DNA from 2 places in the Trinickia sp. NRRL B-1857 genome. Region 1 is predicted to be linked to the other one. Evidence: riboswitches for the same ligand, from Rfam matches in the RefSeq annotation. Region 1 holds a riboswitch; the other holds the start of a gene.
What was found. A riboswitch is a leader RNA that binds a small molecule or an ion and turns the genes downstream of it on or off. The one in region 1 is predicted to bind cobalamin.

Region 2: it holds a riboswitch for cobalamin, as region 1 does, so the genes downstream of both, AB1286_RS07270 (TonB-dependent receptor plug domain-containing protein) here and cobW (cobalamin biosynthesis protein CobW) in region 1, are expected to answer to the same signal.

The regions. Positions count from the first base shown of each region.
Region 1 covers NZ_JBFLUK010000011.1:1,107,702-1,112,046, forward strand. Annotated here, with positions in the region: gene cobO (cob(I)yrinic acid a,c-diamide adenosyltransferase) at 1-257, opposite strand, end outside; gene cobA (uroporphyrinogen-III C-methyltransferase) at 254-1,399, opposite strand; cobalamin riboswitch at 1,611-1,877, shown strand; gene cobW (cobalamin biosynthesis protein CobW) at 1,947-3,014, shown strand; gene cobN (cobaltochelatase subunit CobN) at 3,042-4,345, shown strand, end outside.
Region 2 covers NZ_JBFLUK010000001.1:1,656,344-1,660,688, forward strand. Annotated here, with positions in the region: gene AB1286_RS07270 (TonB-dependent receptor plug domain-containing protein) at 1-1,619, opposite strand, end outside; cobalamin riboswitch at 1,687-1,925, opposite strand; gene AB1286_RS07275 (ATPase) at 2,112-2,462, shown strand; gene AB1286_RS07280 (cell division protein ZapA) at 2,459-2,773, shown strand; RNA gene ssrS (6S RNA) at 2,810-2,991, shown strand; gene AB1286_RS07290 (EVE domain-containing protein) at 3,088-3,546, shown strand; gene AB1286_RS07295 (SIMPL domain-containing protein) at 3,627-4,345, shown strand, end outside.

The DNA of each region.
Region 1 (4,345 bases):
TCGCACTTTGCATGCGCGCCGAGGAAATCGCGCTCCGACGTGTGCAAGGCGCCTTTGATGAATTGCACGATGCCTATGCGCTCGTCGTGACCGAGCATACGCACCGCCATGCCGAATGCAGCGGTGCTCTTGCCTTTGCCGTTGCCGGTATTGACGATCAGCAAGCCCTTTTCCAACGTCGCGGAAGCTTGCTTTTTCTCGTGTCCTTCGCGGCGCCGCTGCGTCATACGCAGATGCGATTCATTGTCCGTCTTCATGATGTCCTTGATCGATCCTGCTTGTCCGATTGGCCCGAAACGGCGACTGCCACCGTTACGCCGTCCAGCGCTTGCTTCTCGCGAATAAGCATACCGTCCGCCGCCGCGAGCAGTGCGCACGGCTCGCATACCCCGTCCACACCGAGGTGGGTCTGAACGTGCGGCGACGTGCGCAGTGCCGGGTAGCGGCTAAAGCACGCTTGAATGTCTTGTGCCGAAAACGTGACCAGCGGTAACCGGTAGCGCTCGCAAAAAGCGGTAAGCGCCGGTTCGCCGGCCTTCGTCTCGAGTGTCGCGACCGTCGCGACGTCGGCGATCGTATTTGGTGCCAAGCAGGTGCCGATGGCCGCCTCGATCTGATCGACGGTGACGCCCCGGCGAAATCCCAATCCGACCGTCAGCGTTCTTCCCGGCAGGGCGGCTGCGTCCTTGCGAGCCAAGGCGGCCACGCTGCCGATGACGAGAATCGCCGGCGATCCCAGCCCGGCTTGGCTCACGCCGGCCGGCAGCCTGTCCAAAGTGGTCAAGACTTCGCGCTGCTTGGGCAGCGTGGCCGATTCGATCGCGACGCAAGGCGTGTCTCCCGGCAGGCCTGCCTGAAGCAGCGCATCGGCGATGTCGTCCACGCGCCGAATGCCCATGTAGACGACCAGCGTCAAGCCGGTGGCCGCCAATGCCCGCCAGTCGGGCTCCTTGTCGTCGGCGCCGTGGCCCGTGACGAAGATGGCGCCCTGCGCCATTCCCCGGTGCGTGATGGGGATGCCGAGCGTCGCCGGCGCGGCGATGCCGGCCGTCACGCCGCTGATGACCTCGACTTTCACGCCGGCGGCGCGCAATGCCTCCAACTCCTCTCCGCCCCGCCCGAACACGAACGGATCGCCGCCTTTCAGGCGCGCCACGCTACGGCCGGCCCGCAGATGCGCGAGCATCGTGGCGATGATCTCGTGTTGCGGCGTCGACGGGCTTCCGCCGCGTTTGCCGACGTGAACGATATGCGCGTCGGCACGCGCCAACTCGAGGATCTCCGGGTTGACCAGGTCGTCCACGAGGACGACATCGGCCGATGCGAGCGTGCGCATGGCTTTCACGGTCATCAATTCGGCGTCGCCCGGGCCCGCTCCGATCAGCCATGCCCGGCTCATCGCCGCCTCCCGTCGAGAGATCGGGCGGCTGGCACACGTAGGCGTCGAGCGGCGCCGTATTGCGGGTGCCACGGGGAGACGGCGCACGGGGCGCCGAGGCGAGGCTGCATGTTCGAGAAAGCGGGAAGACAAGGGGAAACGAAGATACCACAGGCCTTTAGCGCGCCACGTTCGCAAGCTGCGTTTCCTTGACGGGTCCGTCCCACATACCTACACTCGCGACTAATCTGGTGCTCGCGCATGCGTTCGAACATGCGCAGTTAAACGGGAAACAGCGGTTCGGCACGATGCAAGTCGCGGCCAACCTGCCTGTGCTGCCCCCGCAACGGTAAGCGAATGTGTCGCGCTCGCGCGATACACGGCCGGCTTCGACACATGCATCGTCATGCATGTGCTAAACCACTGCGCGCTAGCGTGCGCGGGAAGGTGAAGCGGTACGTTCGTCAGCCCGGATACCGGCCGGAGAAGACGACAGCATGCTGCGGGAAGGCGGCGCGCCGTCGGGAGAATCAGTGCTTTGTCACCTTTGTCCATCATGTCGACATCCATGCGCAAAATCCCCGTGACCGTTATCACGGGCTTTCTCGGCAGCGGTAAAACCACGCTGCTGCGACATATCCTCGCTCAGGCAAAAGGCTTGCGCGTTGCCGTGATCGTGAACGAATTCGGCGAACTCGGCATCGACGGCGAAATCCTTAAAGGTTGCGGCATCGGGTGCGACGAAACGGGGCAAGCGCGCGAAGGTCAGCTGTACGAACTGGCGAACGGGTGTTTGTGCTGTACCGTTCAGGAGGAGTTTTTCCCGGTGATGGAGGCCTTGGTCGAGCGGCGGGCAACGATCGATCACGTTTTGATCGAAACGTCGGGGCTCGCGCTGCCGAAGCCGCTCGTGCAAGCGTTCAACTGGCCGTCGATCCGCAACAGCTTCACGGTGGATGCGGTCGTCACCGTCGTCGATGGACCGGCGGCCGCGAGCGGCCAATTTGCCGACGATCCGAGCGCGGTGGATGCGCAGCGCAGAAGCGACCCCAATCTCGACCATGAATCGCCGCTGCATGAGCTGTTCGAGGATCAACTGAGCGCGGCCGACCTTGTCGTGCTGAACAAGACCGACTTGCTGGACGAGACGGCTCAAGCAGCCGTTTCCAAGCTCATTCGCGAAGACATTCCCCCGCACGTCAAGATCGTACCGGCGAGCAACGGGCGGCTCGACCTGTCGGTCTTGCTCGGCTTGAATGCGGCTTCGGAGACGACGATCGACGCACGCCCCGATCATCACGGCTCGGCCGACGATCCCGATCATCATCACGACGATTTCGATTCGGTCGTCGTTTCGGGTGCGCCGGGCACGCGCGAGCACGCGATCGCCGCGCTCAGGCATCTGGTCGCCAATCATACGATCTATCGCGCAAAGGGCTTCGCCGCCTTGCCGGGGGCGGCCATGCGGCTTGTCATCCAAGGCGTGGGCGAGCGTTTCGACAGCTATTTCGATCGGCGTTGGCGCGACGACGAAACGCGCGCGAGCAAGTTCGTGCTGATCGGCGAAGACTTGGATGCGGCGCGGCTGCAACGCGACTTCGACGCCGCGCTCGCGGCGTCGGGCGCGGCCGCGTAATCCGGTTGCCTCGTCAGCGAGCCTTGCATGCATTTGCTTCGGACGGTCCCCGGTGGTTTCGTCGATGACACCGCGGGTGTCGTTCGTATCGATCAGCGTCCCGGCGATATCGTCGTGCTCAGCTCGGCCGATACGACGCTCTCGCTGCTGGCCGGCGTGGTCGAGCGGTTGGGCCATGGCTTCCCGAGCCTGAGGCTGACGAACGTCACGTATCTGCGTCAACCGGCGTCCGTCGACTTTTATGTCGACGACGTGCTCCAGCATGCACGCGTCGTCGTCATCGATCATTTGGGCGGCGAAGCCTATTGGCCGTACGGGATCGAACGGGTGGTTCAACTGGCGCGGGCTAAGGGGCAGACGCTCGTCATGTTCTCGGGCGATTTGCAGGAAGATCCGAATCTCATCGCGCAGAGCACGGCCAGCCCGGAATTTTGTACGCGCTTATGGCGTTACTTGCGCGAGGGTGGGCCCGCCAACGCCGAGGCGTTTTTGCGTGCGATTGCATGGCATGCGTTGGGTTGGGGCGAGGAGCCCCCGCTGCCGGTGTGCGTCCCGAACGCGGCGCTTTACCATCCTCGTCACGATCGGCCGGCGATGTCGGATTGGCAAGCGCGTTGGCAGCTCCATGCACCTGTCGTCGCGATCCTCTTTTACCGCGCGCATCTTCAGGCATCGAACACGGCCGTATTCGATGCGTTGATCGAGGCGCTCGAGGCGCGGGGCCTCAATCCACTGCCGATCGCGATTACCTCGCTCAAGGATGCGGTCAGTCATGCGCTTGTGACGGAGCTGTGCCGCGAGCACGAGGTAGGGCTCGTCCTCAATACGACGGCGTTCGCCGCGTCGACGCCTGAAGACGGCAAATGGCCCGTGTTCGGCATCGACGCGCCGGTTTTCCAAGTCATTCTGAGCGGCGGCAATCGCGACGATTGGGTCAAGGACAACCAGGGCCTCAATTCGCGCGATATCGCGATGCATATCGCCTTGCCCGAAGTCGACGGCCGCATCATTACGCGAGCGATCAGCTTCAAGGGCCTTGCATACCGGTGCCCGCATACCGAAGTGGACGTGGTGCGCTATCAGCCGGACCCGGAGCGCGTGGCGTATGTCGCCGAACTCGCTCGCCGCTGGTGCAGGCTGCGCACTTTGGCCAACGAAGAGAAACGGCTTGCCTTGGTCCTCGCGAACTATCCCGCGAGCGAAGGGCGAATCGGTAACGGCGTGGGGCTCGATACGCCGGCGTCGGTCGTGGAAATCCTGAAGTCGTTGGAGCAGGGGGGCTATTGCACCGATGCGTTGCCGATCGACGGCGAAGCGCTGATGGCGCGTCT
Region 2 (4,345 bases), on a different contig from region 1:
CCGGTCTTGCCGATGCGCGCGCTCCACGCGCCCTCGAGCCCTTGGACCTTCGCCCGCCCGACGTTTTCGGCCAGATAGAACAGTCCGCCTTGCGTCGGCACGTACTTGATCAAATCGGTGTAATGCGTTTGAAACGCCGTTAGCCTGACGACGCCGAGCGTATCGGATGCATATTGCAGCGCGGCCTCGAGCGAGTGGCTGCGCTCGGGGCGAATCGACAGATTGCCGCTGCCGGGGAAATACAGATCGTCGAAGCTCGGCGCGCGAAACGCGCTCGAGTAGCTCGCGGTCGCCTTCCAATGGTCCGCGAAGTCGAACCCGTATCCCAGATAGTACGTGTTCGCACCGCCGAAATCCGAATACTGATCGCGCCGCGCGTTCGCCTGTATTTGATTGGCGCCGAAACGGGCCGTATAACCGGCAAACACCGAATTCACGTGGCGATCGGGCGCGGCGACCATATCCGAGTCGAGGCTCTGATCGAGCCGCTCGTACCCGGCTCGCAGCGTTTGTTGCTTAGCGAGCTTGAAATCGTTCTGCCATGTGAATTGACGATTGTCGGTATCGAAGCGGTTGTTGTAGATACCGTTCGTCTTGGCCACCGTGCGATCGTCGCCGAGGCCCGCGCTCAAGTGCGTCGTCCACCAATCGGTCAGCTTGCCGTCGGTGAACACCGAGGCCACGCGAACCGTGCTGAAAAGGATATTGACGTCGGTCGGCATGCCGTAGGCATTGTCGAACGAGTCCTTGCCGTTCGATTGGAAATAGCGCACACCGGCATCCCAACCATACTCGAACGTATGACGCAGCGATGCGGAAACGCTCTCGTTCAAATATCCGTCGGCGCCGGGGTTTGCATTCGGCGCGAGCGCCGGGTCGATCGCGGAAAAACCGTCGTCCTTCGAACGCGCGACATGTAGATTGAACGTCGTCTTGCCGTCCTTATCGAGCGCGCCGTTCACGCCGGCTTGCTGCGTCTGCGTGTGATAACTGCCGTAGCCGAGCGAAAAATCGAAGCGCGGCGGATGATTGCCGCCTTGCTTCGTGAACACTTGCACGACGCCGCCCATCGCCCCGGAGCCATAGAGCGCCGATACGTCGCCGCCCACGACCTCGACGTGATCCACCTCGGACAATGGAATTTGCCCGAGCTGGCTTTGGCCGAGACTCACCGAGTCGACGCGCATACCGTCGATGAGCACAAGCGACTGAGCCCCCGAGCCGCCGCGAAGAAACATCGTCACGTTCGAGCCGGGCGGCCCGTTGCGAACGACCTGCACGCCGGGCGCCTGTGCGAGCAAACCGGGGAGATCGGTCGCGCTGGAATCGGCGATGTCTTGCGGCGAGAAACGCGTGGTCTGCGCAATGGCTTCGGAAATAGGTTGGGGCCCTCGCTGCGCCGTGACGACGATCGGCTCGAGTGCGCCGCTGCGTATAGTCGCCGCGGCGGACTCAGGCGGGCCGCCGGTGGCTGGTTCGCCGGCCGGGGCAGTCGCGCAGGGGCTTGAGGAATCGGGCGAGCGATCGCAATGGGCGCGGTCGGGCGCGCTTTGCGCGAGCGCAACGAACGGCGCGGCCGCGAACGCAATGAGCGCCGCACGGACGATAAGCGTGGACATCGTGTGGTTTTCCTGTGGGACCGTCACGCAGCTGCTCCCCGCAGACCGCGCTGTGATCGAGCGCTTGTATCGCGCTCCCCCTTTGGCCGGTATCCGGGCTGGCGACGAACCGAATCCGCCTTCCCGCGCAGGTCGCGCAGTGGCAGTGGATCGGGTGCGCGGCGGCTATTCGCCGATTGCGCAAGTCGCTTACCGTTGGCGGGGGGCAGCACAGGTTGGCTCGTCCGGGCGGACTTCGCTCCCTGTTTCCCGTTTAACCGCGCGCAAGGTCGCCAAGCGCGCGAGCACCAAAGTGCCGCCAGTGTAGGAGTGGGTCGCGAGAGCGTCAAGAATCGAAAAGCCGCAGCGCGATCGAGTAAAAACCCCTGCAAATCCCGTGCAAAACGGCCATATCGAAAAGAAAACGCACGACGGTTACGTCTGGATACGAGAGAACGATCGGAACTGCGGCTATTTAGCGCTAAAATGCGTGGTCTTTAGAGGACGCAGCAGATGCTCAACGAACTCGAATCCCTCTCACAGAATATTGGCCGGCTGATCGCGATCAACGAGCGCCAGCAGCAGGCACGCCACGCGCTCGAGGAACAACTCACGCAGTTGCGTCTGGAAAACGAAGCGGCGCAGGCCGAACTCGCGCAGTTGCGTGAAGCGCGTAATGCGCTGCAAGCGGAGCGCGATGCGCTCGTCGCGAAAATCGACGATGCACAGGTGCGCCTCAATGCGATCCTTGAAAAACTGCCGCGAGGAAAAGGCCCGTACGATTCCGACAGCCAGCTCGATCTGCTCGCTTCGCAGCAAGAGCAGGTGAAACCCGGCGCCGTGCAGCAAGGAGAAGACGCATGACGACCAAACAAATCGAAGCGACGATACTCGGACAAAGCTACCGCCTCGCCTGCTCGCCCGAAACGGAAGCGGCGCTGCTCGAGGCCGTGGCGCGCGTCGATGCGGAAATGACGAAGATCCGCAATGCGAGCAACGTGCGCGGCACCGATCGCATCGCCGTCATGGCTGCGCTCTCGCTTGCATCGGAGCTCTTGAAACTGCAACAAAGCGTGCGTCATGGAGAAGCGTTTCCCGCGGAAGAAATCCGGCGTACAATGCATCAAATGAACGAAAAACTCGGTGCGGTGCTCGATCAACACGAAGCGCTGTAACGGGCGGCGGTTCTGCAATTAAGAACAAGTTTTACGGCTTCCCTGCCTGGTTCGCCAAGGTCATAGATTCCTTGAACCAATGCCATGTGCACGGTTGCGGAAATTTGTAGCACGGGTGTGCGCGTCACTCTGTCTGATGTACCCGAAGTGCTGCTAACTGCGACCAATTCTGAACCTTAGGTTCAGGATGCCGGCCTAGCGGCCAAGGCGGGGATTTTATTCAACGGCATCGGTACTCCCGATGCCGTTTTCATTTGGGGCCCACGCTCGGCTGGCGCCACCTTTTCGATTCGCTCCACTGACTCGATTCGCCTATGCGCTACTGGCTCATGAAGTCCGAACCGGACGAAGCAAGCATCGACGACCTTTACGCGGCGCCGAAGCGAACGCTGCCGTGGACCGGCGTACGCAACTATCAAGCACGCAACTTCATGCGCGACATGATGGGAATCGGCGACGGCGTGCTCTTTTATCATTCGAGCTGTGCGGAACCTGGCATCGCCGGCATTGCCGAAGTCGTGTCGGGCGCCTATCCCGATCCGACGCAATTCGACCCCGCGAGCGTGTACTACGATCCGAAATCGACACGCGAAACGCCGCGTTGGATGCTCGTCGACGTGCGCTTCGTGAAAAAAACGCCGCTGGTGCCGCTGGCCCAGTTGCGCGCGCACCCAGAACTTGCCGGTATGCGCGTGCTGGCCAAGGGCAATCGATTGTCGATCACCCCCGTGACCGACGACGAATGGCGCTTTATCACGGAGCAGTTGGCATAGCGCGCGACGACGAGAGCGCCCTTGCCCGGGTGTGCATGGTCCCGGTCCGAACGCCATGTCATGAAGTGGAGCCAAATCAAATGAGAAAAACAATCGCAGCGCTTTCTTTCGCGGCCGCTTTGCCGCTCGCGCTGACAGCCGTACCCTCGAGCGCCGACACCGTGGTCACGCAGAGCGCGCCGTCGGGCGTGCTCTCGCTCTCGGCGCAGGCGACCCGGGAAGTGCCGCAAGACACCGTCGAAATCACATTGTTCTACGAGCAAGAGGCGTCGGATCCCACCTCGCTTACGAGCGCCCTCAATAACCATGCCGAGACGGCGCTCGCGCAGGCCAAACGCGTGAGCGAGGTGCAAGCGCGCACGGGCACGTTCTCGATCTACCCGAGCACCGATCGCGACGGACGCATTTCCGCATGGCGCGGCCGCACGGAGATCGTTTTGAAATCGCACGATTTCGGCACAGCTTCTCGCCTGGCGGGCGACCTGGGTTCCGTGATGCAGGTCGGCAACGTCACGTTCTCGCTCTCGCCCGAGGCGCAGCGCGCGGTGGCACAAAGCCTTGCGGGCCAAGCCATTCAAAACTTCCGGGAGCAAGCGCAGACGGCCGCGAAGGCCTTCGGCTATTCGGCCTTCACGATTCGCGAAGTGGACGTGAACAGCAACAGCGGCTCGCAGCCGCGCCCGATGTTCGCCATGCGCGCAATGGCGGCCGAAGCCAAAGCCGCGGCACCGGTGCCCGTGGAAGGCGGAACCTCGACGGTGACCGTCAACGTGTCCGGCTCCGTTCAGATGACGCGGTA